Regions from separate parts of the Streptomyces sp. WAC07094 genome, predicted to be linked through region 4. Evidence: riboswitches for the same ligand, from Rfam matches in the RefSeq annotation. Region 4 holds a riboswitch; each other region holds the start of a gene.
The links. Region 4 has a riboswitch for S-adenosylmethionine ahead of thrC (threonine synthase). Riboswitches for the same ligand answer to the same signal wherever they lie in the genome.

Region 1 (7,053 bases), 1.5 Mb from region 4:
CCTCGGGTACCTCGGCGAGCCCTTCCCCGACGGTGCGGATCAGGTGCCGCTCGCGGGCCACCAGCGTGTCGAAGCCGGCCTCGGTGAGGGCCTTGCAGGCGGAGGCGATGGCGTAGGCGCCGATGACGTTGGGCGAGCCCGCCTCGTGCCGCGCGGCGCTCTCGTGCCACTCGACGTCCACTCCCCCGTCGGTGCGCCGGGTGACCTTGCGGCTGGCACCGCCGCCCGCGAGATACGGCTCGGCATCGCGCAGCCAGTCGGCGCGGCCGGCCAGGACTCCCGCGCCGAAGGGCGCGTACAGCTTGTGCCCGGAGAAGGCGACCCAGTCGACGTCGAGGTCGCGGACCGACACCGGGTGGTGCGGGGCCAGCTGGGCGGCGTCCAGCACGATACGGGCACCGTGCGCATGCGCGGTCGCCGCGAGCTCGCGCACCGGCCACAGCTCACCGGTGACGTTGGACGCGCCGGTGACGCAGACCAGTGCCGGGCCCGAGGCCCGGGAGGGGTCGCGGTGCGCCAGGGCGCGCTCCAGGGTCTCGACGGCCTGCCGCGGAGTGCTCGGGGCGTCGAGGTAGGTCACCTGCGCGTCCCGCCACGGCAGCAGCGAGGCGTGGTGCTCGGTCTCGAAGACGAAGACCTCGCAGCCGGCCGGGACCACGGAGGCCAGGAGGTTCAGCGAATCGGTGGTGGACCGGGTGAAGACGACCTGGTCGTCCTCCCGGCAGTCGAGGAACTCCGCGACCGTCCCGCGGGCGTTCTCGAACAGGTCGGTGGAGAGCTGCGAGAGGTATCCGGCACCGCGGTGGACACTGCCGTAGTACGGGGCGTAGGCCGCCACGTCGTCCCAGACCCGCTGGAGCGCCGGGGCGCTGGCCGCGTAGTCGAGCGCGGCGTAGGTGACTTCGCCGCCGGTGACGAGCGGGACGGTCACATCCCGTCCGAGAACGGGCAGCGGGGAACAAACGGACCGGTCGGATGCGATGGTGGAGACGGACATGGGTGAACTCCCGTGAGGACAGGTGGATTCGCCGTGCCGGACGGTGCGCATGACGGCGCGTGAAGGGGTCGACGGCACACGAAGGGGTGAAAGGGGATGCGGAGGCGGGGCTCTGCGGCCCTAGCGCATTCGCTTGCTCACGGAAGGCTCCCTCGAACGACCAGGACCCCTGGTGACGCGAGGGGGTCCGCGCTTGCCGCAGACCTCGCTGCCTGCGGCCTGGTCCTCACCCGGGGCACCCCGCCACGGACGGAGGGTTGCCGGACAGCCGGCCGGGGCCGAATGGCTGTCGCTCATGACCTGCGCAGGACATTAGAGGGGTGATCGATCGGCTGCAACTTCTGTCCGGATACCGGGACGCACCGAGGGTCACGGGAGGCGCTCAGGAGGGGACGGTCCCCTACGGCGACCGGTGTGCACCACGGCAGGGCCCGGAGACGGCTCGGGCGGACCGCGGCAGAAGAGACCGCGGCCCGCCCGGAGCGGTGGTGCTAGGCGTGGCTCGCGGCCACCCAGCGGTCCAGGACGCTCTTGGCCGCTCCCGAGTCGATCGACTCCGCCGCCCTGTCCATGCCGGCCCGGATCCGGTCCACCAGGGGGCCCTCGGCCTGCTCCAGCGCCACGAGGGCCGCGGCGGAGTTCAGCAGCACGGCGTCACGCACCGGGCCCGTCTCACCGTCGAGCAGCCGCCGTGCGACCTCGGCGTTGTAGGAGGCGTCGGCGCCCCGCAGCGCCTCCACCGGCACCAGCTCGATACCGACGTCCCGCGGGTCGAAGGCCTCCTCGGTGACCTTGCCGTCGCGGACCACCCACACCCGGGACGTCGACGTCGTCGTCAGCTCGTCCAGCCCGTCGTCGCCCCGGAACACCAGGGAGGAGTTGCCGCGCTCCGCGAGGACCCCGGCGACGATGGGCGCCATCCGCGGGTCCGCGACCCCGACCGCCTGCGCCTTCACCTTCGCCGGGTTCGTCAGCGGGCCCAGGACGTTGAACGTCGTACGGATGCCCAGCTGTCCGCGTGCCGCGGCCACGTGCCGCAGCGCCGGGTGGAACTTGACCGCGAAGCAGAACGTGATCCCGGCCACCTCGGCCACCTCGGCCACCCGGTGCACCGGCAGCTCCAGATTGACGCCGAGCTTCTCCAGCACGTCCGAGGCACCGGACGCGGAGGACGCGGCCCGGTTGCCGTGCTTGACGACCTTGGCGCCGGCGCCGGCCACCACGATCGACGACATCGTGGAGATGTTCACGGTCTTCGCGCCGTCACCGCCCGTACCGACGATGTCGACCGTCGACCCCGGTACCTCGATGACGTTCGCGTGCTCGTACATCGCCCGGACGAGCCCGGTGATCTCCGCGACCGTCTCGCCCTTGGCCCGCAGTGCCACGGCGAAGCCGGCGATCTGGGCGTCGGTCGCCTCGCCCCGCATGATGCGGTCCATCGCCCAGGCCGTGTCGTCGGCGCTCTGGTCACGGCCCTCGAGCAGGCCGTTCAGTACCTGGGGCCAGGAACGGACCGCCGCGGTGTCGCCTCCGGCGGGGTTCACAGCGCTCATAAGCCGCTCCTGGGTGGTGGCCCCGACATGGGGCTCGGGTGTCGAACAGCTCCACCCTATCCAGCCCGGGACACGGCGAAGGGCCCCGTCCATGACTGGACGGGGCCCTTCGACCGTGGCGTGGCGCGCCGCAGCGATCAGTGGTGGCCGTGGCCGCTCGTGATCTCCTTGTACTCCTCGACCGTGGGCTTGGGGATCTGGTTGGCGTCCCCGTAGTAGGCGCCGCTCAGCTTGGAGCGCAGCTTCTCCGAACCCTTGATCTTCCGCTCGACACCGTTCTCGTCGACCGTCGGGCCGATCTCGGCCGGCTGGTACTGCTCGTGCGAGGTGAGCGTGTGCAGCTGCTCCTGGCTGAGCGGCTCGTGCACCTCGATGAACTCACCGTGCGGCAGCCGCTTGATGATGCCCGACTCGCGGCCGTGCAGCACCTTGTCGCGGTCGCGGCGCTGGAGGCCCAGGCAGATCCGCTTGGCCGCGATGAACACGAGCACCGGCACCACGAAGAAGGCGATGCGGACGAACCAGGTGATCGCGTTGATCGACAGATGGAAGTGCGTCGCCCAGAGGTCGTTTCCACCACCGACGAGCAGCACGAAGTACCAGGAGATCCACGCGGCGCCGAAGGCGGTACGCGTCGGGGCGTTGCGCGGGCGGTCCAGGATGTGGTGCTCACGCCGGTCGCCGGTGACCCAGGCCTCGATGAACGGGTACACCGCGATCGCGACGAGGACCAGCGGGAAGATCACCAGCGGGATGAACACGCCCAGGACGAGCGTGTGACCCCAGAAGTTGACCTCCCAGCCCGGCATCACACGGATCAGGCCCTCGGAGAAGCCCATGTACCAGTCGGGCTGGGCGCCGGTGGACACCTGGTCCGGACGGTAGGGGCCGATGGCCCAGATCGGGTTGATCTGTGCGATCGCCGCGACGGCCGCGATGACACCGAAGACCAGGAAGAAGAAGCCTCCGGCCTTGGCCATGTAGACCGGCATCAGCGGCATGCCGACGACGTTGTTGTTCGTCTTTCCGGGGCCCGCGAACTGCGTGTGCTTGTGGTAGACGACCAGGATCAGGTGGCCGACCACCAGACCGAGCATGATGCCCGGCAGCAGCAGGATGTGGATCGAGTAGAACCGGGCCACGAAGTCGCCGCCCGGGAACTGACCGCCGAAGAGGAAGAACGACAGGTACGTGCCGACGATCGGCACGGACAGGATCGCGCCCTCCATGAAGCGGACACCGGTGCCGGAGAGCAGGTCGTCCGGGAGCGAGTAGCCGGTGAAGCCGGTGAACATGCCGAGGACGAACAGCAGGAAGCCGAAGACCCAGTTGATCTCACGCGGCTTGCGGAACGCGCCCGTGAAGAACACGCGCATCATGTGCACGAACATGCCGGCGAGGAAGACCAGCGCCGCCCAGTGGTGGATCTGCCGGATGAGCAGACCGCCGCGGACGTCGAAGCTGATGTGCAGCGTCGAGTTGAACGCCTCGCTCATCATCTGGCCCTGGAGCGGCACGTAACTGCCGTGGTACACCACCTCGTTCATCGACGGGTGGAAGAACAGCGTCAGATACACACCCGTGAGGATGATGATCAGGAAGCTGTAGAGGCAGACCTCGCCCAACATGAACGACCAGTGGTCGGGGAAGATCTTGCGCATGTTGGACTTGGCCAGGGTGTAGACACCCAGGCGGCCGTCCGCCCAGTCCGCGAGGCGCTCGCCGGCCGGTGCCCGTCCGCGCGAGCCGCCCGCCGCGTCCCCGGCGGGGTTCGGGTTGGTCGATGCAGTACTCATCCGCGCTCCCAGAAAGCAGGACCGACGGGCTCTTCGAAGTCGCCGAGCGCCTCGAGGTAACCGTCCGCGTTCACGCCGATGCGCAGCTGCGGCAGGGCGTGACCGGCCGGGCCGAAGATGACCCGGGCACCGTCGGAGAGGTCGAAGGTGGACTGGTGGCACGGGCAGAGGACGTGGTGCGTCTGCTGCTCGTACAGGGAGATCGGGCAACCGACGTGGGTGCAGATCTTGGAGAACGCCACGATGCCCTGGTGGGACCACTCGAGTTCCCGCTTGTCCTTGATGTTGTCCGGCTGCAGCCGGACGATCATCAGGGCGGCCTTGGCGATCTCGGTCTGGAAGTCCTCGTTGTTCTCCTCCAGGCCCTCGGGCTTGGCGAAGGTGAGCGAACCCACCGCGACGTCCGAGGGACGCAGCGGCTCGTTCGTGTTCATGTTGACGAGGAGCTTGCCCTTGGACCAGAGCGTGTGCCGCAGCTTGGTGCCGGGCAGCGGGCCCAGGTCGCGCAGCAGCATGACGCCGGAGAGCGGGAACAGGGCCAGCGCGCCGAACATCGTGTTGCGGATCAGCTTGCGGCGACCCAGCTGGGACTCCTTGGCGCCCTGCTTGAAGTCGGCGAGGACCTTCGTCTTCACCTCGGGCGACGCCTCGACCGGGTGACGCTCGTCGGCGATCTCCATGTCGGACATCAGGGTGCGGGCCCAGTGGACCGCACCCGCGCCGATCGCGAACAGCGCCACACCGAGCGTCAGACCCAGCGCGAAGTTCATCGCGCTGAGGTGCCCGATCGGGAAGACGAAGATCGACTTGTCCGTCGGGATCGTGACGTAGGAGGCGATGAACCCGAGGGTCGCCAGCATCGACACGGTGAACAGCATGGCGACCGTGCGCTCGGAGCGCCTGGCGGCCTGTTCGTCGATGTCCTGGACGCGGTGCTCGTGGGGCGGCAGCCCCGGGTCGGCGAACGGGTTCTCCTCGTCCGCGACCGTCACGGCACCGTGTGCGGTGTCCTGCTCAGCGGGCAGGTTCTCTTCTGGAATGTCGTGGCTACTCATGACTTCTTGGCCTTTGCGGTCCGAGCGGCGACCCAGACGGCGAGCACGATCAGTGCGCCCAGGCCGAAGATCCAGGCGAACAGGCCCTCGGAGACCGGTCCGAGACCGCCGAGCTCGAGGCCGCCGGGGTTGTCGGTCTGGTCACCGTTGACCGCGTTGAGGTACGCGATGATGTCCTTCTTGTTCTGCTGCGACAGCGTGGTGTCGGGGAACGACGGCATGTTCTGCGGGCCGGTCTGCATGGCCTCGTAGATGTGCTTCGGGGCGACGCCGTCGAGGCTCGGCGCGAACTTGCCGTGCGTCAGCGCACCACCCTTACCCGTGAAGTTGTGGCACTGCGCGCAGTTGGTGCGGAAGAGCTCGCCGCCCTTGGCGATATCGGCACCCTCGGGGCTGTAGTCGTTCGTCGTCGGGACGGCCGGGCCGGCACCGAGAGAAGAGATGTACGCCGCGAGCTGGTCGATCTGGGCCTGCGAGTAGATGTTCTTCTTCTTCGTCACCTGGGGGCCCTGCGAGGTGGCGGCGGGCATGCGACCGGTACCGACCTGGAAGTCGACGGCCGCCGCACCCACACCCACCAGGCTGGGTCCGTCGGAGGAGCCCTGACCGCCGGTGCCGTGGCAGCTGGCACAGCCCACCTGGTAGAGCTTCTTGCCCTCCTCGATGGCGAGGGACTGGGCGGTGTCATCGGCCTGCGCCTTGTCGGCGGGCGCGAACGCGGCGTACAGCCCCCCGGAGAGCGTCAGCGCGATGAGTAGGACGACGAGCGCCGCCATCGGATGGCGTCGTCGTGCGGAGAGCTTTTTCACGGATTACCCCGGTGTCAGGATCTTCTGCGTCGATGCTTCTGGAAATGGATCGGATCGTCGCGGGCGATCGGTTCTCCCCGATCGGGGAGACGTCCGCCGCGGCTGACGGCCGACTACTTGATCATGTAGATCGTGGCGAAGAGGCCGATCCAGACGACATCGACGAAGTGCCAGTAGTAGGACACGACGATGGCGGCGGTCGCCTGCTCATGGGTGAACCTCCGCGCCGCGTAGGTGCGGCCGAGGACCAGCAGGAAGGCGATGAGACCACCCGTCACGTGCATGCCGTGGAACCCGGTGGTCAGGTAGAACACCGAGCCGTACGGGTCCGAGGAGAGCGAGAGGCCGTCCTTCTTGACCAGCTCGGTGTACTCGAAGATCTGCCCGCCGACGAAGATCGCACCCATGATGAAGGTGACGATGAACCAGCCCCGGAGCTTCTTCACGTCACCGCGCTCGGCAGCGAACACGCCGAGCTGGCAGGTGAGGGAGGAGAGCACCAGGATCGTGGTGTTGGTCGCCGAGAACGGGAAGTTGAGATGGCTCGCCATCTCCTTCCAGTGGGTCGGCCCGGTCACCGATCGCAGGGTGAAGTACATCGCGAAGAGGGCCGCGAAGAACATCAGCTCGGAACTCAGCCAAATGATGGTTCCGACGCTGGTGAGGTTCGGCCGGTTGACCGACGGGTGCGCGTGCCCGGTTTCTACTGTCGTTGCTGTCGCCACGACCGACATTATGTCGGTCCCTTATCCCGCCCTCACTCCGGGGGGTGCCGTTCGGAGTGTCCGCACCGTGTGTACTGCCCGGATGGCCCATCGAAGGCCTGTCCGAACCGGTGTT
Region 2 (7,053 bases), on a different contig from region 4:
GAACTCGCGGCCCTCCTCGGAGTCGCCGGCCTGGAATATGACGGGGCGGCCCTGCGGGGAGCGCGGCACGTCGAACTGCCCGTGGATGTCGAAGTGCTGCCCCGCGTGGACGAAGGAGCCCGCCTTCGCGTCCCGCAGGAAGACACCCGTGGCGTTGTCGGCGACGATTTCGTCGCCGTGCCAGGAGTCGAAGAGCTCGTTCGCGGTGGCCAGGAACTCCTTGGCGCGGGAGTAGCGATCCTCCTGCGGCAAAAAGCCGCCGCGGCGGAAGTTCTCGCCGGTGAAAGCGTCCCAGGAGGTGACGACGTTCCAGGCGGAACGGCCGCCGGAGAGGTGGTCGAGGCTGGCGAACTGGCGGGCCACCTCGTAGGGCTCGTTGAAGGTGGAGTTGATGGTGCCGGTCAGGCCCAGGTGCTCGGTGACGGCGGCCAGGGCGGCGAGGACGGTGAAGGTGTCGGGGCGGCCGACGACATCCAAGTCGTATATTTTGCCGCCCTGTTCGCGCAGGCGCAGGCCCTCGGCGAGGAAGAGGAAGTCGAACTTGGCGCGTTCGGCGGTCTGCGCGAAGTGGACGAAGGAGCTGAACTCGATGTGGCTGCCGGCCTTCGGGTCGCTCCACACGGTGGTGTTGTTGACGCCGGGGAAGTGCGCGGCCAGGTGGATCTGCTTCAGCGGCTTGTTCATGGTGGGTTGCGTCCCTCCGGCTCAGGCGGTGGCGGCATAGCGGTTGGCGGGGCGGGGCAGGCCCAGCAGGCCGCGCAGGGTGTCGGCCTCGTAAGCGGTGCGGAAGGCGCCCCGGCGCTGGAGCTCGGGCACCAGCCCCCGGGTGATGGCCGGCAGGTCGTGCCCGGCGACCGCGGGCCGCAGCCGGAAGCCGCTCAGCCCTTGCGCCGCCAACTCCTGCAGAAAGTCCGCGAGTTGAGCGGGCGTACCGGTGAAGATGCGGGCGTCGCTGGTGTACGGCTTTCCCGCGAGGGCGTCGAGGCGGGCGCGGCGGTCCTGTGCGGCGGCCTGCTCGTCGTCCAGGAAGACCACAAGGTCACCGAAGACGTGCAGGAGTTCACCGGCCCGACCGGCCGCTTCCTGCTCGGCGCGGATCTCGGCGACGATCGCGCGGGCCTGCTCGGCGTCGTGCGGGGTGACGTAGCCGACGTCGGCCTGGCGGGCCACCAGCCGGTACGGGACGGTCTGGTGGGCGAGGGCGGTGACCAGCGGCTGGCCCTGCGGCGGGCGCGGGGTGATGGAGGGGCCCTTGACGCTGAAGCGCTTGCCCTCGAAATCGATGTAGTGCAGCTTGTCGCGATCGACGAAGCGGCCGCTCACCACGTCCCGGATCTCCGCGTCGTCCTCCCAGCTGTCCCAGAGGCGGCGCACGACCTCGACGTAGTCGGCGGCCTCGTCGAAGAGGTCGGTGAGCCGTTCCTGTCCGGCCGCGGTCTTGAGCTCCTCCAGGCTGATCGGCGCGAACGTGCGGCGGCCGAAGTGGGCGGCCTCGTGCGGCCGAGCGCTGATCTGCACCCGCAGGCCCGCGCGGCCGGTGCTGACATAGTCGAGGGTGGCGATCGCCTTGGAGATGTGGAACGGCTCGGTGTGGGTGGCGATCACGGTCGGCACCAGGCCGATGTGCCGGGTCAAAGGCGCGATCCGGGAGGCGGTCAGTACGGCGTCCAGACGGCCGCGGACCTGGTCGGTGCGGCCGTCCAGCTCGCCGTAGTGCGAGGACTGCAGGCCCAGGCCGTCCTCGAAGGTGACGAAGTCGAGCAGGCCACGCTCGGCCTCGGCGACGAGGTCCGCCCAGTGTCCGGCGGTGAACAGGTCGCGGGGGCGGGCCGCTTGGTCGCGCCAGGATGCGGGGTGCCAGCCGGTGCCCTCGAGGGCGACGGCGAGGTGCAAAGGAGGGGGAGTTGAGGACACGAGGGTGCCTTCCTGGAGGTCCGTACGAGATCGCCGGCCCGCGGGAACGGGGCGCACGGCGGATGAGGAAACGGGTCAGGAGCTACACAGGGCGCCGGCCACGCGCTGCAGGTCGATGTGGGGCCGGGAGTGGAGGCGGACGGCGCGCAGTACACGTGTCATGTGTCGCGCCTCCGTCCGAACGGTCCGAGCATTCGCCTTCGACAAGGACAACGGCACGGCTATGCCGTTTCTTCCAGAGCTGCGGCGCCGGTGTGCCGGACGAGCGAGAACACGGTACGGCGGCGCAGGGTGAAGCCGATCGACTCATACAGCCGGATCGCGTTCGCGTTGCTGGCCGCGGCGTGCAGGAAGCCGCGTTCGCCGCGCTCCTTGATGCCGGCGGCGACCGCGCGGACCAGACGGGTGGCCAGGCCCCGGCCACGGTGCCCGGGGTCGGTGCACACGGCGCTGATCTCCGTCCAGCCGGGCGGGTGCAGCCGCTCGCCGGCCAGGGCGATCAGCCGGCCGCGGTGGCGGATGCCGAGGTAGGTGCCCAACTCGACGGTGCGGGGCAGATAGGGGCCCGGCTCGGTGCGGGCGACCAGGTCGAGGATCTCGGGCACGTCGTCGGGACCGAGCCGTACGGCGTCGGCGTCGGGTTCGGCACGCAGAAAGGTGTCCACGAGCTGGACGCCGTGTCCGGTGCGTACGACCTCCCAGCCCTGCGGTGCCTGGGTGACGCCCCGTACCGAGGCGGTGCCGCCGGGACCGACGAGCGTGGCGAGGTCGGTCCAGGCGCGCGGGTCGTCCTCGTCGGGGACGGCGTAGAAGGGGGCCACGTCCTGGTGGTAGCGGGCGGCGTGGCCGATTCGTTCGGCGAAGTGGGCGTGGGGGCCGGTGAGCGCGGCCCAGGCGGGGTTGTCCAGGATGTGCGAGGAGCGGGCGTCGAGGGTGGTGACGGACATGGTGTGGCGGTCTCCGGGGTGCGGCTCGGCTCGGGGTGTCGCGCGTGCCCGGGGGCTCCACCGGGGTGGTGGTGGGGCCCCAAGCACGCGGTGGTCAGGAGTTGTCGAGGGGCAGTCCCGGCGGGTTGACCTCGGACTCGGTGACGGCATCGCTGGAGAGGTTCCAGGCGGCGAGCCACTTGGCGTACTGCCCGTTCTCGATCAGGTGGTTGATGGCGTCGGCGAGCGGCTTGGCCAGGCCGCTGTCCTTCTTCGCGGTGGCCGCGATCAGCCCTTGGAGGCTCGCGCCGGCGCCGGAGTACTGGCCCGCGATCCTGGTCGCGTTGGGGGTGCTCGCGGTCTGCGTGACGTGGTAGGAGAGGTTGGGGCTGGGGCCCAGGTAGGCGTCGATCTTGCCGCTGTTCAGGGCCAGGTAAAGGCTGTTGTTGTCCTGGAAGTACTTGATGGTGAGCTTCTTGCCCTCGCTGTGGAGCTTCTTCTGCCACTCCAGCAGGATCCGCTCCTGGTTGGTGCCCGCGCCGACCGAGACGGTCTTGCCCGCGAGGGTTGTGTAGTCGCCGTCGAAGGCGAACTTCGAGGACTTGAGCGTCTCGAAGGCGAGGTCGTCCTTGCGGTAGGAGGCGAACTCGTACTTCCGCTTGCGTTCCTCGGTGTCGGTGATGTTCGAGAAGCCGACATCGACCTTGCCGCTGTCGATGCCGACGAAGAGGTTCTCCCAGGTGAACCGCTTGACCTCGGGCTCCAGGCCCAGGACGGTCGCGACCAGCCGGGCCAGGTCCACCTCGGAGCCGGTGAGGGTCTTCTGGTCGCTGCCCACATAGCCCAGCGGTGGGGAGCCGGAGGGCAGGGTGCCGGACCCGATCACCAGCTTGCCGCTCTTCTTGATCGCGTCGGGCAGCTGGTCGCTGATGGACTTGACCTCGGAGACCTTCAGGGTGGTCTCCTTGGCGGCGCCGTTGGACAGCCGGCCGACGGTGACCGTGCCGGCGCTGTCGCTCGTCGTGGTGGCGGCGTCGCTGTCGCCACCGCAGGCGGCGAGCCCGGTGGCGAGGGTGGCGACGGCAATCGCCGCGGTGATGCCGCGTATCAGGCTGCGTCGGGTGAAGTGGGCAGACATGGCCGTTCCTTGTCGCTGGAAGTGATGAGGGGCGGGCGTGGGGGGAAGTCGAGGGGTGCGGCGGCGGGTCAGAGGACCTTGCTGAGGAAGTCCCTGGTCCGCTCGTGCCGGGGCTTGTCGAGGACCTCGGAGGGCGGGCCCTGCTCGACGATCCGGCCGCCGTCGATGAAGACGACCCGGTCGGCGATCTCGCGGGCGAAGCCGATCTCATGGGTGACGATGACGAGGGTCGTGCCGCTGGACGCCAGGTCCTTGATGACAGCGAGTACTTCACCGACCAGTTCCGGGTCCAGGGCGGAGGTGGGCTCGTCGAAGAGGATGACGCCGGGGCGCAGGGCGAGGGCGCGGGCGATGGCGACGCGCTGCTGTTGGCCGCCGGAGAGCTGGCGCGGGTAGGCGCCGGTCCTGTCGGCGAGGCCGACCCGGCCAAGGAGTTCCCGGGCGAGTTCCCGGGCCTCGGGCTTGCCGAGCTTCCCGGTGGCGACCGGGGCGGCGGCCACATTGTCCAGGACGGTCAGGTGCGGGAAGAGGTTGAAGTTCTGGAAGACGAAGCCGATGCGGCTGCGCTGGGTGAGGATGGCCCGCTCGCTCAGTTCCTTCAGCCGCTCGCCCTGCCGCCTCACGCCGATCAGCTCGCCGTTGATGCTGACGTGGCCGATCTCTGGCTTCTCCAGGTGGTTGATGACCCGCAGCAGGGTGGACTTGCCGGAGCCGGAGGGGCCCAGGATGACGGTGACCTCGCCGGGGCGGACCCTCAGGTCGACGCCGTCCAGTACCCGGTGGGTGCCGTACCACTTGTGCACGTCGTGGACCTCGACGGTGGCGGCTTCGACGTCCGTCAGGGCGTCGAGCGTCTTGGCGGTCATAGGGCGGCCTCCCGGCGGATACGGGCCCGCAGGTCGGTGAGACCGGTGCGGAGCCTCTGCAGCGGGGTCGGCGGCAGGCTGCGGGTGGCACCGCGGGCGTAGTGCCGCTCGACGTAGAACTGGACGACGGAGACGACGCTGGTCAGGATCAGGTACCAGACGGTGACGACCAGCAGCAGCGGCACGATGTCGCCGGGGTAGGTGGAGCCCATGGTCTGCGCGGAGCCGAACAGGTCGAGCAGGGAGACGTAGAAGACCAGCGAGGTGCCCTTGATCAGGCCGATGAGCTGGTTGACATAGCTCGGGATGATCGAGCGCAGCGCCTGCGGAAAGACGATCTTCCTGAACTGGTAGCCCTTGGGCAGGCCGAGCGCCGCGGCCGCCTCGTGCTGGCCCTGGTCGACGGAGAGGATGCCGCCGCGTACCACCTCGGCCGCGTAGGCGGCCTCGTTGAGGCTGAGCCCGATGACCGCGACGACCATGTCGGTGGCGAGTCTGGACTCGTCGAAGGAGAAGAAGGCCGGGCCGAAGGGGATGCCGACGCTCAACGTCTTGTACAGGGCGCTGAAGTTGTAGAGGAAGATCAGCACCACGATGAGCGGGATGGAGCGCAGCGCCCAGACGTAGGTCCAGCTGACCGCGCGCAGCACCGGGTTCTTCGAGAGCCGGCCCAGTGCGAGCACGATGCCGCCGACAAGACCCAGCACCGCACTGTAGGCGGTGACTTCGAGGGTGATCAGCAGGCCGTCGAGGATGGTGGGGCGCAGGAACCAGTAGCTCCAGCGGTCCCACTGGTAGAAGGGGTTGGTGATCAGTCCGTGCACGAACTGGGCGACCAGGACCAGCACGACCGCGGTGGCGATCCAGCGGCCTGGCCGCCGCAGCGGAAGAACCCGCTGAGCGGTGAGTAGTTTTGACGGCTCGCCGGCGGTCGGTTGCTCGGTGAGGGTGACGGTGGCGCCAGGGGGTTCACTCATGGTGGGCTCCGGCTGGGTGGGAACACCCCGGAAGCACGGCGGCTTGCAGCGGCGCGCACGGCGGCGAGATACCGGGGAGGGCAAAGGCACACCGCGGGTGCGGTGTTCGTCAGGAAGTGCGGGGGCTGCGGGGCGGTGTCAGCCCCGACAGCGGGCGCGGCCCGGTGCGGTACACAGTGCGCTGTTCACGCGGAGCAGATCGACGGCGCGATCAGCGACGAGCAGGTTCGCGTACGACGGTACGCAGCCCTGCAGGCGGCACATCGCCGTCCTGGGAGCTGCATACATGGCGTCACCGTCACTGTTCCGGCCCTGTGGGCCTCGCGCTTACCGAAACGTCATCCGGTCCGGTCGTCACCTGGGGCACCCCACCGCGGTGCGAGGGTTGCCGGTCAGCAAGCCAGGGCTTGTCGCTGACACTCATGACCGTTCTGAGCCGTAATTAAGACAACGGCCCGAACAGATGTCAACGCCGGGTCCACCAGGTGGACTGGCCGGACAGCGCGCCGACGAGCGCTGATCGGGCGCCGCGGCGCGCCGCTGTGAGTGGCGCTGTCAGTTGCTTGCCGCCCACGGTGTCCACCAGGACGTTGATGCCTTCGGTTGCCGCAATGCCCAACTGCCGGGCACCCTGCGCGAGAACCTCGGCCCGCGCGAACCCCTCACGCACCGCTCCGCACAGGACCGAACAGCAGGCGGGCTGAGCGCCGGGACGCCCTTCCACTCAGGACGCAGTACACATGACTGACAAGAAGCTGTCACACACGGACCGGAATGCCGGTTCGACCGGCGCCCGTTGTGACTGACATGACTGTTGGAGTAGCGCTCAACGCATCCGACGCGCCGAACCAGGTCGACGCCACCGTAGAACTGGCCCAGGAGGCAGCGCAGTTCGGTCTTACGTCGGCCTGGTTCGGGCAGACCTTCGGCGCGGACTCGCCCCAGCTCGCGGCGATCGTCGGGCGGGAAGTGCCCACACTGCAGGTCGGCACCTCGGCGATCCCCGTCTTCGGCCGCCACCCGCTGCTGGTCTCCAGCCAGGCCCAGACCGCCCAGGCCGCGACCCACGGCCGCTACCACCTCGGTCTGGCCCTGGGCACGAAACTGCTGACGGAGACCGGCTTCGGCCTGCCCTTCGAGCGGCCCGTCGCCCGGCTGCGCGAATTCCTCACCGCCCTGCGGCAGTTGACCCAGACCGGTACGGCCGATTTCCACGGTGAGCTGCTCACCGC
Region 3 (7,053 bases), on a different contig from region 4:
TCTCCGGCGGTCGGCGGGCCGCCGACCTGGCGGTGATCGGCGACGAGAGGACCGTCGGGGCCGAGGTACGCCGTTACCGCGACGCCGGCGCCACCGAGGTCGTGTTCTCGGGCACCGACATCGCGGGAGAAGACGACCGCAAACGCACCTGGCGCCTCCTCGGCGAACTGGCCGGCTGAAGTCGCCCGTCGGCCCGACAGCACCTGCCCTGCACGAAGGCACCCCCGGCTGCGAAGGAGATTCCCCATGACCACCGAGGCCACCACCACGGACCTCCAGGCTTTCACCGAGACCTGGCTGCAGTGGTACCGCGCCCATGAGGCCCGGCTCGCTGCCCCGCACGGGTTCCTGGCGATCACCGGCCTGCACTGGCTCGACGACCGGCCCCAGCGCTTTCCGGACGCGCCCGGCGCGTGGCGCACGGGCCCCGAAGGGGTCGTCGTAGACCTCGACGACGGCGAGGAATTGGTCGTCGACGGCACGCCGGTGCGCGGCGAGCACCGCTTCGGCGTGCTTCCCGAGCGCGGCGGCGTCGACGCCCTGTGGGCAGACGCCGTCATCGAGGTCGCCAAGCGCGGCGGGCACGACATCGTGCGCCCCCGGCACCCGGACGCGCCGCTGCGCACGGCCTTCACCGGAACGCCCGCCTACGCCCCCGACCCGCGGTGGGCTGTGAGGGGCCGCTACATCCCCTTCGACACTCCGCGGCCGACCACCGTGGGCGCCGCGGTCGAGGGCCTTGAGCATGTCTACGACGCCCCGGGCAGGGTCGAGTTCGAGCTCGAGGGGCGCCCGCTGTCGCTGACCGCGTTCCCCGGCCATGGTGCGGGACGTCTGCTGGTGCTGTTCACCGACGCGACCTCCGGGGTCACCACCTACGCCGCCAACCGGTCCCTGGCCCTCGATCCGCCCGCCGCCGACGGCACGGTCGTCCTGGACTTCAACCGGGCCGCGAACCTGCCGTGCGCCTACACGGACCTGGCCACCTGCCCGCTGCCCCCGGCCGAGAACCGGCTGCCGGTGGCGATCGAGGCCGGCCAGAAGATCCCGCGCGAGCGTGGCGGCTCCTGAGCCGGACGCGCACTCTCGCACCGACTCCCCTTTTACAGGGCGTCCTTGTGCGCCATTGACGTACGACAAGACCGCTCCGTACGATCACAAACTGGCATTGAGTGTCAGCGTCAAGCCCTGGCTCGCTGACCGGCAACCCTCCCCCGCGGTGGGGTGCTCCAGGTGAAAGCCCGGCGGGATCAGCGACGATCTCCGCAAGCGCGGGGCCCCGTGACCGGGGTTCGGATAGGTGGAGGACCGATATGCGGCACGGTGGTGACCTCAGCGCCCGCTTCGCCGGCGCCACCGTGTTCTCCCGGCTCTCGCGTCGGCGCCACATCGACCTCAAGCGCTCGACCAGCTGTCTCTGTCAGGCCTGACGGGCCTTCCCGCCGCTGGTCGCAGTACGGCACCCGCCGTCGCCGCACCCGCCTGCGCCTGATCTCGTTCTGTCGTTGATCCCCCCTTTTTTTGCCCTTTGATCCTCGTCTGCACGGCGCTCCCCCGGTCCCGGCGTCGCGCCGGCCGGGGCCGCACGCCCACGCACGGCCGTGCCCTGCACCATCCGTGCCTGGTGATACGAGTAGGAGAAGCCCTCCGTGACTGCACTTTTCGATGTCAGAACCTCCCGGTGGGCGGTACTGACCGCCCTTGTGACGACCAGTGTGGTGCTGACCGCCTGTGGCTCCGGCGGCGGCGATTCCGGCAGTGGCGCCGGACGGCCCACGTCCGGCGGCACCCTGACCTTCGCGGTGGGCTCGGACGCCGGCTGCGTGGATCCGCAGCAGGTCGCCAGCAACGAGACCATCTACTCGGTGCGCCAGATCGTGGACTCGCTGACGGACCAGGACCCCAAGACCGGCACGATCGTGCCGTGGCTGGCCAAGAGCTGGGATGTCAGCTCCGACGCCACGACGTTCACGTTCCATCTGAGGTCGGGCGTCACCTTCAGCGACGGCTCGAAGCTGACCGCGCAGGTGGTCAAGGACAATTTCGACGCGGTGCCGAAGCTCGGCGCTCTGGGGACGCTCGCCGAGGGCTATCTGAGCGGCGTCAAGAGCACCACGGTGGTCGACCCGCTCACCGTCAAGGTGACCTTCAGCCAGCCCAACGCCCAGTTCTTGCAGGCCACTTCGACTCACTCGCTGGGGATCGAGTCGTCGGCGAGCGTGAAGAGGACCCCGCAGCAGAAGTGCAGCGACGGGGTGATCGGGTCCGGGCCCTTCGTGTTGAAGCAGTACGTGCAGAACCAGTCGATCACGCTGGCCAAGCGCACGGGATACGCGTGGGGTTCCTCGCGGTGGAGCAAGAAGGGCGAGGCGTACCTGGACAAGCTGGTTTTCAAGGTCGTCCCGGAGGCGGGCGTACGGGCCGGAAGTCTGCAGTCCGGCCAGGTCGACGCGATCAGCAGCGTGGGCAAGGCCAACGAGGCGGCGCTCAAGGGCGGTCAGGTCACCCTGCAGCGGCGGGCCAATCCCGGCGTCGTGTTCGGTCTGGGCCTCAACAACTCGCGGCCTGTCCTGAAGGACACGCGGGTGCGCCAGGCGATTGTGTCGGCCGTCGACCGGCAGCAGATCGCCGACACCGTCTTCCCCACCGGCACGCAGGCGGCGACCAGCGTCCTCGCGCAGACCACACCCGACTACACCAGTCTCGCTTCCGACCTGAGGTCCGACGCGGCCAAGGCCAGGTCGCTGCTGGACCTGAGCGGCTGGAAGATGGGCAGCGACGGCATCCGCAGCAAGGACGGCAAGAAGCTGAGCCTGACCGTGAAGTGGTTCCCCAACGCCTCCACCAACCAGCCCGCGCTGGAGCTGATCCAGCAGCAGCTCAAGGCCGTCGGTGTGGAGGTGGTCCTCAAGCAGTTGCAGGTCACGCAGTTCGCCCCCACCCTGCAGTCGGGTGACTTCGACGCGGTGTGGGGGAACGTGACCCGCGCCGACCCGGACATCCTGCGCAGCTCCTTCTCCACCAAGCTGGCCAACTTCTACCACCTGCCTGCGAGTTCCCTGGACACGGCGCTGTCCGAGCAGGCCGCGACCGTCGATGCGGCCAAGCGCAGGCAACTGGTCACCCAGGCGCAGCAGTCGCTCGTGCAGAACGCCTACTACGTGCCGGTGGTGGAACTCCAGACCCAGCTGGGTGTGGCGAAGAAGGTGCACGATGTGAACTTCGACGCCTCCAGCCGGATCCAGCTGCACGACACCTGGATCGGGTAGCGCATGCGCCTCTATGCGATCAAACGGCTCGGCCAGGCGGTCGGGGTGCTGTGGGCGGCCTACACGGTCTCGTTCCTGGTGCTGGACTATCTGCCGGGCGACCCGGTCACGGCGATGGCCAGTGCCGGAATGGACTCGGGGCAGGTCGACCCGCAGCAGATCGCCGCCCTGCGGCACGAGTACGGCTTCGACAAACCGGTGCTGGTGCAGTACGCCGAATACCTCGGCCGGGCGGTGCGCGGGGACTTCGGCGACTCGGTGTCCACCGGCCGCCCTGTCACCTCGGCGCTGGCCGACGCCCTGCCGCAGACACTGCAGCTGACCGGCGCGGCACTGCTGCTCGCCGTGGTCCTCGGCGGCGCTCTGGCGGTGCTGGCCACCTACACCGCTCAGCGCTGGCTGCGGCAGCTGCTGCTGTCGCTGCCGCCGCTGGGGGTGTCCGTCCCGACGTTCTGGGTGGGACTGCTGCTCGTCGAGACGTTCTCCTTCCGGCTGCACTGGTTCCCCGCGTTCGGCAACGACGGATTCAAGGGGCTGGTACTGCCGGCGCTGACTCTGGCGGTGCCGACCGGTGCGCAGATCGCGCAGGTGCTCGCCAAGAGCCTGCTCACCGCACTGGACCAGGCGTACGTGGAGACCGCCCGGGCCAAGGGCGCCGGCCGGTGGCGGGTCCATCTGCGGCATGCGCTGCGCAACGCGGCCCTGCCGGCGCTGACGGTCGTCGGCCTGCTGGTGGGGCAGCTGATCGCCGGTTCGGTCGTCGTCGAGACGGTGTTCTCCCGCGACGGCCTCGGCCGCGTCACCGCGGCGGCCGTCACGGCCCAGGACATCCCCCTGGTCCAGGGGGTGGTGGTGTTCGGGGCGCTGATCTTCGTGTCGACGAACCTGGTCATCGACCTGGTCTATCCACTCTTCGACCCCCGGCTCGTGGTGGCCTCGGACAGAAAGGCGGCCCTCGCATGAGCCAGAGCCTTGTCGACGACCCCGCCGAAGCGGCACTGGCACTGGCCCGCCCCATCGGGGCGGGGCCGGAGCCGTATCCCGGGCGCCGCGTGGACGTACGACGGCTGCTGCGGTTCGTTCTGCGCCGCCCGGGGCTGCTGCTGTCGGTGGTCGTCCTCGTGCTGGTGGTGCTGGCCTCGTTCTGGCCCGACCTGTTCACCTCGCAGGACCCGCTGAAGGGCGTGCCGTCGCAGAACTTCCGCGGCCCGAGTGGCAGTCACTGGTTCGGCACCGACGAGTTGGGCCGCGATGTGTTCTCCCGGGTGGTCCACGGCGCCCAACTGTCCCTGAAGGCCACGCTGATCGCGGTGCTGGTGGCGTTCGTGGCCGGCGGGCTGCTCGGGGTGGTCGCCGGGTTCGCGGGCCGCTGGGTGGACGACGTGCTGATGCGCTTCGTCGACGTGCTGCTGTCCATCCCCGCACTGTTCCTGTCCCTGGCCCTGGTCACCGCCCTGGGCTACGGCACGGTGAAGGTGGCGGTCGCGGTCGGCATCGCCAGCGTCGCCGCATTCGCGCGAGTGGCGCGCGCGGAGGTGCTGCGGGTACGGCAGGCGGTGTTCGTGGAGGCGTCGCACGCGAGCGGGGCCCGCTGGTACGCGGTGCTGGGCCGGCATGTGCTGCCCAACGCGGCGGGCCCGGTGATCGTGCTGGCCACCCTCGACTTCGGCTCCTCCATCCTGGCCGTGTCGGCCTTGAGCTTCCTCGGCTACGGCGCTCCCCCGCCGGCCCCGGAGTGGGGCACGTTGATCTCCGACGGCCGCAACTACCTCGCCAACGCCTGGTGGCTGACCGCGCTGCCCGGGCTGGCGATCGCCGCGACCGTGCTGGCCACCAACCGCATCGCCCGCGCGTTGGACGGCGAATGGAACCGGCAGCCATGACCGACGAACGTGAGAACGGTGAGGATGTGACCACACCCCTGCTGGAGATACGCGACCTGTCCGTGTCATACCGCGCCCGAGGCGGCACGATCACAGCCGTCCGCGGCGTGGACCTCGACGTGTGGCCGGGACAGGTCACAGCGGTGGTCGGCGAGTCCGGCTCCGGCAAGAGCACCACCGCACACGCCATCACCCGGCTCCTTTCGGCGAACGGCCGCATCGACGCGGGCACGGTCCGCTTCGGCCGTCACGACCTGGCCACCCTGTCGGAGGCGGAACTGCGCACCGTCCGCGGAGCACGGATCGGACTGGTCCCCCAGGATCCGACGGTCTCCCTCAACCCGGTCAAGCGGATCGGCGACCAAGTCGCCGAGGTGCTGCTCATCCACGGTCTGGCAACCCGCCGCTCGGCTCCCGCCGAGACGGTCGCCGTGCTGGACCGGGCCGGGCTGCCCGACGCGGCCGTCCGGGCCCGGCAGTATCCGCACGAACTGTCCGGCGGAATGCGGCAACGCGCTCTGATCGCCATCGCCATCGCAGCACAGCCCGAGCTGATCATCGCCGACGAGCCCACCAGCGCGCTCGACGTCACCGTGCAGCGCGTCATCCTCGACCATCTCCAGCGCCTCACCGAGGTGTCGGGCACCGCGGTCCTGCTCGTGACCCACGACCTCCAGGTCGCCGCCGAGCGGGCACAGAGGCTGGTGGTGATGTCCCAGGGCAAGGTCGTCGAGGCGGGCCCCACCGGTGACATCCTGGCCGACCCGCAGAACGACTACACCCGGCACCTGCTGGCCAGCGCCACAAGCCTGACCACCGCCCGGCCCCGCACCCCGGCCTCCATCCCCAAAGCGAAGACGGCGCCCCTGGTCGAAGTCCGCAACCTGGTCAAGGAATTCAGGCTGCCACGCACCGGGGACGGGCCCCGCACCCTGCGCGCCGTCGACGACGTCAGCCTCACCCTCCACCGGGGCCAGACCCTCGCCCTGGTCGGCGAGTCGGGCTCGGGCAAGTCCACCACGGCCCGCCTGGTGCTCCGCCTCACCGACGCGAGCGCCGGGCACATCCTGTTCGACGGCACCGACGTCACCACCGCCAAGGGCGCCCGGGCCAGGCAGCTGCGCCGCCGCGCCCAACTCGTCTACCAAAACCCGTACGCCTCACTCGACCCGCGCTTCTCCATCGGCGAAGTGATCACCGAGCCGCTACGCGCCTTCAAGATCGGCGACCGCACCTCCCGGCTCGCCCGGGCCCGCGAACTGCTCGACCGGGTGGCCCTGTCCGCCGCCGCACTGGAGCGCCGGCCGGCGGAGTTGTCCGGCGGCCAGCGACAGCGCGTGGCGATCGCACGCGCCCTCGCCCTCTCCCCCGACCTGGTGGTCTGCGACGAGCCGGTCTCCGCGCTCGACGTGTCCGTGCAGAGCCAAGTCCTGGAACTGCTCACCGAGTTGCAGACCGACTTGGGGGTGGCCTACCTCTTCATCTCCCACGACCTGGCCGTCGTACGGCAGATCGCTCACCAGGTCGCCGTCATGCGGGCCGGCCGTGTCGTCGAGACAGGCCCGCCGGAGGAACTGTTCACCCGCCCCCGCCACGAGTACACCCGCGAACTGCTCGCGGCGATCCCCGGCGGCCGCGTCCCCGCCCCCACCGCCGAGAGGCCACGAGCTGAGGACCACATCGCATGAGCACGCCCACCATCACCTCACTGGCCCTTCTCACCCCGGGCAACTTCGCCGACGACGATCCGTACACCGGCCTGGAGGAAACACTCCAACTCTTCACCTACGCAGAGCGATTGGGCTTGGACGGTGCCTGGATCCGTCAGCGCCACCTCGAGCACGGCGTCGGCTCCGCCGCGGTGTTCCTCGCCGCGGCCGGTCAGCGCACCGAGCGGCTCG
Region 4 (7,053 bases):
GACATGGCCGATCTCTCCGGCGAAGCCGTGTGCGCCGGCCTCGACGCGGCCGCCGATGCCGATGGCGCCCGCTATGCCGGTGCCGAGCGGCACGAACAGGAAGCGGTCCGCTCCCTTGCCGGCGCCGACACGGCCCTCGGCGAGACCGCCGGTGCGCACGTCGTGGCCGAGGGCGACGGGCGCGCCGTCGAGCCGGCGGCTGAGCAGGTCGCGCAGGGGTACGTCACGCCAGCCGAGGTTCGCCGAGTAGGCGGCGACACCGCGCTCGGCGTCGACGATCCCCGGCACGGCGACGCCGGCCGCGGCGGCGGGCACGCCGAAGTGACGCTCGCCGTGCGCGCTCAGCTCGGCGGCGAAGTCGAGGATCGACTCCACCACGGCCTCAGGCCCGCGCTCCCGGCCGGTCGCGCGGCGTGCCTGGTGGAGCAGCTCACCCGCGGCCCCTACCAGGGCGGCCTTCATCCCGGTACCGCCCACGTCGAGCGCGATGACATGTCTCACGGAGACAGTGTGGCTCCTGGACCCGTAAGAGGTCTAGTCCACTTACATGGTGTAGACCTTATGTCGGTATTCCACATGGCGAGACAGCAAGGTTGGTCAAGAGCAGTGCAGCGGGGCAGGACATGCAGGCCGACATGGCGAAAGGGACTGATCGCGGGAGTGTCCGCGATGGGTGTGACAGGGGCTCTGGCCGGCTGCGGAGGGCCGGCCGGCTCCGATGACGTGACGCTGCGGCTGGTGGCCGCGGACTACGGGCGGTCGTCGGCGGACAGCTCCAAGAAGTACTGGGACGGTCTGGTCCGGGGCTTCGAGGCACAGCACCCGGGGACCAAGGTCGACGTGAGCGTCTACTCGTGGAACGACGTGGACCGCAAGGTCAAGGAGATGGTCGCGGCGGGTCACGCGCCCGACATGGCGCAGATCGGGGCGTACGCGGACTACGCGGCGGCCGGAAAGCTGTACCAGGCCGAGGATGTGCTCTCGATCCCGGTCCAGGCGGACTTCGCCTCGGAGCTGAGCGACGCGGGAAAGGTGAACCGGGTCCAGTACGGCCTGCCGTTCGCGGCGTCCACCCGGCTTCTGTTCTACAACAGGACGCTGTTCGCGCAGGCCGGCATCACCGCGCCGACGACCTGGAGCGAACTGGCGGCGGACGCGCGGGCGCTGAAGGCCAAGGGGGTGAAGTTCCCCTACGCCCTGCCGCTGGGGCCGGAGGAGGCCCAGGCGGAGACCATGCAGTGGCTGCTGAGCGGCGGCGACGGCTATCTGGACGGTTTCGGCTCCTACAACTTCGACTCCACCCAGAACGTGGCGACCTTCACCTGGCTGAAGGACGAACTGGTCGACAAGGGGCTGACGGGGCCCGTGGAGCCGGCGAAGCTGAACCGTGCCGACGCCTTCGCCGCCTTCACCCGCGGCGAGGTCGGCATGCTGAACGGCCACCCCTCCCTGATGAAGGCTGCGGCGGCCGAGGGTGTGAAGTTCGGCGTGGTGCCGATGCCCGGCGTCGACGGCCGGGCGAAGTCCACGATGGGCGTGGCGGACTGGATGACGGCGTTCAGGCAGAACGGCCACCAGGACCGGATCCGCGACTTCCTCGACTATGTGTACAGCGAGAAGAACGTCCTTGCGTTCTCGCGCGAGTACGACCTGCTGCCGGTGACCAACTCCGCGCAGGAGGCGATGTCGGCGTCGCCCCGGGACGCGGACCTGGCGCCCTTCCTCGAGGAGCTGCCGAGCTCCGAGCTCTACCCTGTGGGCAAGACGTCCTGGGCGGCCGTCAGCGCCGACATCAAGCAGCAGGTGGGCAAGGCCGTCGGTCCGGAGGGCAGCCCGGCGGCGGTCCTGGGCGCGCTGCAGCGGGAGGCCGTGACCGCGGACGGTTCCGCCGGCTGACGGAGCGGTGTCGGCCCTTCCGGCTACGGTTCCCCCATGGACGACCTCACTGCCCTGGACAAGGCCATCCTCGCGCTGGAAGGGCGCAGTTTCACGGGGCCGGGGGCCAAGGAGCGCGTCATCCGTGAGCAACTCGGTCTGGCCCCCGTCCGGTACTACCAGCTGCTCAACGCCCTCCTCGACGACCCCAGAGCCCTCGCGCACGCCCCGGTCACCGTCAACCGGCTCCGCCGCGTCCGCGAGTCCCGCCGCGCCGAGCGCTGAGCGGGACGCGCGGGGCGGCGCGCCAGGAGTGAGGCCGGGCCCGCGTGGATAGGGTCGTCCCATGGGCAGCCACACGGACTCCTTGCCGACGCCCGCCACACCGGCCGGGCGGGACGGACTCGACGCGATCCTCACCCGGCCCGGGCGGGCCGTCCTCGCCTTCGACTTCGACGGGACGCTCGCGCCGATCGTCCCCGACCCCGACCAGGCCCGCGCCCACCCGGACGCGGTGCCCGCCCTCGCGGCCATCGCCCCGCGGGTGGCCGCCGTCGCGGTCGTCACCGGCCGCCCCGTCGACGTGGCCGTCCGCTACGGCGGCTTCGCGGAGGTGCCCGGACTCGAACACCTCGTGGTCCTCGGCCACTACGGCGCCGAACGCTGGGACGCCCGCACCGGCACCGTCGAGGCTCCGGCCCCCCACCCCGGCGTCGCCGCCGCCCGTGCCGAACTCCCCGCGCTCCTCGAGGCGATCGGACCCCGTGAGGGGACGTGGATCGAGGAGAAGGGGCGTGCCGTCGCCGTGCACACCCGTCGCGCCGGGGATCCGCAGGCCGCGTTCGAGGCCCTCCGCGATCCCCTGGCCGGTCTCGCCGCCCGCCACGGACTGATCGTCGAACCCGGCAGGTTCGTCCTGGAACTGCGCCCGCCGGGCATGGACAAGGGAGTGGCACTGCTGGAGTACGTCCGTGAGATCGGCGCCGGCGCGGTCATGTACGCGGGCGACGACCTCGGCGACCTCTCCGCCTTCGCCGCGGTCGACAAGCTCCGCTCCGACGGCGTCCCCGGCCTGCTGGTGTGCAGCGGCAGCGACGAGGTCACCGAACTGGCGGAACGGGCGGACCTGGTGGTCGACGGGCCGCCGGGGGTCGTACGGCTCGTGAGGGCACTGGCACACGGGCTCGCGTGAACGGGCCCGGCCGGTGGCGGCCCCGTCACTTCTCCAGCGCGGCCAGCTGATCAAGGAACCACCGGGCCGGCGGAAGTGCCGTGGCCTGCGCGGCGAGCCGCTTCGTCCGCTCGGCGCGCTCCCCCGCCCCCATCGACAGCGCCTCGTGCAGCGCGGCCGCCATGCCCCCGATGTCGTACGGGTTCACGGCCACCGCGTCCTCGGACAGCTCCTCGAACGCCCCGGCCTCCCGGGACAGCACCAGCGCACAGCCCTCGTCGGAGACCACCGGGACCTCCTTGGCGACCAGGTTCATGCCGTCCCTGATGGGGTTCACCAGCGCCACGTCCGCCAGCCGGTAGGCGGCCAGCGAGCGCGCGAAGTCGTCCTTCACATGCAGTTCGACGGGGGTCCAGTCCGGCGTGCCGTAGCGTGAGTTGATCTCCGTGGCCACCCGCTGGACCTCTGCGGTGTAGTCGCGGTAGACGGCCAGGTCCTGGCGGGAGGGGTACGCGAAGGCGATGTGGACGACCCGTTCGCGCCACTCCGGACGCGATTCCAGCAGCTCCTGGTAGGCCAGCAGTCCGCGCACGATGTTCTTGGACAGCTCGGTGCGGTCCACCCGCACGATCGTCCTGCGCGGGCTGCCGTCGGGGGCCGAGCCGATCTGCTTGCGCAGCGCCGCCATCCGCTCGTCCACGTCCGGCCGGTGGGCCCGCTGCCGCAGGAAGTCGGCGTCCGCGCCCAGGCCGTGGACGCCGATGCGGGTGCCGGAGGGAATGCCGGGACCGAGGACCGTGTGACAGCAGTCCGTGAACGCGTCCGCCCAGCGCTGCGTGAGGAACGCCGCCCGGTCCGCGCCGAGGATCCCACCGAGCACCTGCGCCGCGATGTCGTCGGGCAGCAGACGGAAGTACTCCGGCGGCGCCCACGGCGTGTGCGAGAAGTGGCCGATCCGCAGATCGGGCCGCAGACCGCGGAGCATCCGCGGGGCCAGGGTGAGGTGGTAGTCCTGGATCAGCACCGCCGCACCCTCGCCCGCCTCCTGCGCCAGCGCCTCGGCGAACGCGCGGTTGTAGGCCTCGTATGCCGCCCACTGGCGCCGGAACTCCGCTCCGAAGGCCGGCTCCAGCGGCGTCTGGTAGAGCATGTGGTGCACGAACCACAGCACCGAGTTGGCGATGCCGTTGTAGGCGTCCGCGTGCACCTGCGGGTCGATGTCCAGCATCCGCACCCGCCGGCCGCCGGTGTCGGCCGTGTCGAGCGCGCCGCCGGTCCGCCGCACGGCCTCCCGGTCACCGGCACCCAGGGCGGAGCAGACCCAGACCGCGTCCGTGTCCGGGCCGATGGCCGAGAGCCCGGAGACCAGCCCGCCCCCGCCGCGCTTGGCGGTGAGCCCGCCGGACTCGTCCAGCGCGTACGAGACCGGGCCGCGGTTGGAGGCGACGAGTACGGATGCCGCATGCGTGGAAGCCATGCCTCGAAACCTAGCCCGAGCTCAAAACGCTCAAACGTTCCCGTCGGCCGTATGCGGAGCCGTATACAACGGGTCCCGCCGCGGTCGCGGACCGTCGCCGCCGGGCCGAGATCCTCAGGCCGCCTTGTGTTCCGCGTACTCCTCGATCTCCGCCATCGGCGGCCGCTCCTCCGTGTCCACCTGATACGTGCGCGGCTCGAAACCGCCGTCGCCCCGCTCGAACTGGATGAGGGCCGGGCGGATCAGATGGCCGCGGGCCAGGCGCAGCTGCGCCGTGCGGTAGATCGAGGCGGCCATTCGGCCGAGCGCCTGGCCGTCCTGGTGGCGGTGCTTGCGCACGCCCACGTCGACCTGGGCGAGGGCGTCGAGCCCCACCAGGTGCAGGGCGTCCACCAGGATGCCGAGCTCCACCCCGTACCCGACCGGGAACGGCAGCCGCTCCAGCAGCGAGCGCCGGGCCGCGTACTCGCCGCCGAGCGGCTGCACGAAGCCGGCGAGCTGCGGCCAGTGCATGTTGAGCAGCGGGCGGGCCATCAGTTCGGTGACACGCCCTCCCTGGCCCGCCGCGCCGCCCAGCGGACGGTCGTACATCGCCTTCACCAGGTCCACGCCCGGATCGGTGAGCAGCGGGCCCACGATCCCCGATACGAAGTCGGACGAGAACTCCCTGAGGTCGGCGTCGATGAAGCAGACGATGTCCCCGCGGGTGACGAGCAGGGAGCGCCACAGGACCTCGCCCTTGCCGGGCACGGCCGGGATGCGCGGCAGGATCGTGTCGCGGTGCACCACCTTCGCTCCGGCCGTGGCGGCGACCTCGGAGGTGCGGTCGGTGGAGCCCGAGTCGACGACGACGATCTCGTCGACGAGCGGAACCCGCAGCACGAGGTCGCGGCGGATGGCGGTGACGATGTCGCCGACCGTCTCCTCCTCGTTCAGCGCGGGCAGCACGACACTGACCGTCGAGCCCGAGGCGCGTTTCGCGGCCAGGATCCGGTGGAGCGGGCGCTCGGTGACGGACCAGGAGCGGGTGCTCAGCCAGCGCTCGACTTCTTCCAGCACAGTCTGCGGCTCCTCACGTTCGTACGGCGGTAGTGGCAGTAGAGATCTTCGAGTGATGTGTTCCCGTCGGTGCGGGTGGGTGTCCATCTCGCGCTTCGGACGACTCTCTCAACTGTCCTGGCCTTCGGTTACAGTCTTGAACAACGCCGGTGACCAACGCATGTCGGGGGTCACCGCGGTTCATAACCGGTAAAACAACCGCATACAGCTCATCCAGAGGGGCAGAGGGACACGGCCCGATGAAGCCCCGGCAACCCTCCAGCCGGTCTCGTAGATCAGTGTTGATCACTGCGCGAGGCTCCCGGCTCGGGAAGGTGCCAATTCCGTCTTACGGCGAGATGCGTCGTGAGGAAGATGAGGAGAAAGGGCCTCGCCTGACATGGCTGTGCAGACAGTTGCAAGCAGCACCGACTCTGTGAATCTCGGCCCCGCAGCGGCGCTGTCCTGCCGCGAGTGCGGCCACCGGGTGCCGCTCGGCCCGGTCTTCGCCTGCGAGGAGTGTTTCGGCCCGCTGGAGATCGCGTACGACTTCTCGGGTTACGACACCGAGGAATTGCGCAAGCGGATCGAGGCGGGTCCCGCGAACATCTGGCGCTATGCGCCGCTGCTGCCGGTCCCGGCGGACGTCGCCGACAAGCCGAACCTCAACCCGGGCTGGACCAAGCTCGTCCGGGCCGACAACCTGGCGCGCGAGTTGGGCGTCACCGGCGGGTTGTATGTGAAGGACGACTCCGGCAACCCCACGCACTCCTTCAAGGACCGCGTGGTCGCCCAGGCGCTGGAGGCGGCGCGCGCCTTCGGCTTCACCACGCTCTCCTGCTCCTCGACCGGCAACCTCGCGGGCGCGGTCGGCGCCGCGGCGGCCCGTGCCGGCTTCCGCTCCTGCGTCTTCATCCCGCACGACCTGGAGCAGGGCAAGATCGTCATGGCCGCGATCTACGGCGGCGACCTCGTCGGCATCGAGGGCAACTACGACGACGTGAACCGCTTCTGCTCCGAGCTGATCGGGGACCCGGCGGGCGAGGGCTGGGGCTTCGTCAACGTCAACCTCCGCCCGTACTACGCGGAGGGCTCCAAGACGCTGGCGTACGAGATCGCCGAGCAGCTGGGCTGGCGACTGCCCGACCAGATCGTGGTCCCGATCGCCTCCGGCTCGCAGCTGACGAAGATCGACAAGGGTCTGCAGGAGCTGATCAAGCTCGGGCTCGTCGAGGACCGGCCCTACAAGATCTTCGGTGCGCAGGCGGAGGGGTGCTCGCCGGTGTCGGTGGCGTTCAAGGCGGGCACCGACGTCGTACGGCCGCAGAAGCCGGACACCATCGCCAAGTCGCTCGCGATCGGCAACCCGGCGGACGGCCCGTACGTCCTGGACATCGCCCGCCGCACGGGCGGCGCCGTGGAGGACGTGACCGACGCGGAGATCGTCGACGCCATCAAGCTGCTCGCACGCACCGAGGGCATCTTCGCCGAG

Region 1: it holds a riboswitch for S-adenosylmethionine, as region 4 does, so the genes downstream of both, RCR19_RS26900 (aminotransferase class V-fold PLP-dependent enzyme) here and thrC (threonine synthase) in region 4, are expected to answer to the same signal.
Region 2: it holds a riboswitch for S-adenosylmethionine, as region 4 does, so the genes downstream of both, RCR19_RS42130 (amino acid ABC transporter permease) here and thrC (threonine synthase) in region 4, are expected to answer to the same signal.
Region 3: it holds a riboswitch for S-adenosylmethionine, as region 4 does, so the genes downstream of both, RCR19_RS42110 (putative leader peptide) here and thrC (threonine synthase) in region 4, are expected to answer to the same signal.

Annotation. Positions count from the first base shown of each region.
Region 1 is NZ_JAVMJZ010000001.1:6,077,499-6,084,551, reverse strand. It holds gene RCR19_RS26900 (aminotransferase class V-fold PLP-dependent enzyme) at 1-997, opposite strand, end outside; SAM riboswitch class IV at 1,182-1,298, opposite strand; gene trpD (anthranilate phosphoribosyltransferase) at 1,489-2,553, opposite strand; gene RCR19_RS26890 (cytochrome bc complex cytochrome b subunit) at 2,691-4,349, opposite strand; gene RCR19_RS26885 (Rieske 2Fe-2S domain-containing protein) at 4,346-5,404, opposite strand; gene RCR19_RS26880 (c-type cytochrome) at 5,401-6,213, opposite strand; gene RCR19_RS26875 (heme-copper oxidase subunit III) at 6,327-6,947, opposite strand.
Region 2 is NZ_JAVMJZ010000004.1:51,695-58,747, reverse strand. It holds gene RCR19_RS42160 (NtaA/DmoA family FMN-dependent monooxygenase) at 1-684, opposite strand, end outside; gene RCR19_RS42155 (LLM class flavin-dependent oxidoreductase) at 706-1,914, opposite strand; gene RCR19_RS42150 (putative leader peptide) at 1,990-2,076, opposite strand; gene RCR19_RS42145 (GNAT family N-acetyltransferase) at 2,136-2,861, opposite strand; gene RCR19_RS42140 (transporter substrate-binding domain-containing protein) at 2,956-3,978, opposite strand; gene RCR19_RS42135 (amino acid ABC transporter ATP-binding protein) at 4,047-4,844, opposite strand; gene RCR19_RS42130 (amino acid ABC transporter permease) at 4,841-5,821, opposite strand; SAM riboswitch class IV at 6,140-6,249, opposite strand; partial or broken gene RCR19_RS42125 (NADP-dependent oxidoreductase) at 6,312-6,449, opposite strand; gene RCR19_RS42120 (LLM class F420-dependent oxidoreductase) at 6,629-7,053, shown strand, end outside.
Region 3 is NZ_JAVMJZ010000004.1:44,322-51,374, reverse strand. It holds gene RCR19_RS42120 (LLM class F420-dependent oxidoreductase) at 1-179, shown strand, start outside; gene RCR19_RS42115 (DUF1684 domain-containing protein) at 247-1,071, shown strand; SAM riboswitch class IV at 1,165-1,278, shown strand; gene RCR19_RS42110 (putative leader peptide) at 1,314-1,430, shown strand; gene RCR19_RS42105 (ABC transporter substrate-binding protein) at 1,650-3,269, shown strand; gene RCR19_RS42100 (ABC transporter permease) at 3,273-4,232, shown strand; gene RCR19_RS42095 (ABC transporter permease) at 4,229-5,152, shown strand; gene RCR19_RS42090 (ABC transporter ATP-binding protein) at 5,149-6,840, shown strand; gene RCR19_RS42080 (LLM class flavin-dependent oxidoreductase) at 6,837-7,053, shown strand, end outside.
Region 4 is NZ_JAVMJZ010000001.1:4,595,857-4,602,909, forward strand. It holds gene RCR19_RS20335 (ROK family protein) at 1-501, opposite strand, end outside; gene RCR19_RS20340 (extracellular solute-binding protein) at 670-1,896, shown strand; gene RCR19_RS20345 (DUF3263 domain-containing protein) at 1,933-2,160, shown strand; gene otsB (trehalose-phosphatase) at 2,222-3,067, shown strand; gene RCR19_RS20355 (trehalose-6-phosphate synthase) at 3,093-4,523, opposite strand; gene RCR19_RS20360 (glucosyl-3-phosphoglycerate synthase) at 4,638-5,582, opposite strand; SAM riboswitch class I at 5,789-5,943, shown strand; gene thrC (threonine synthase) at 5,962-7,053, shown strand, end outside.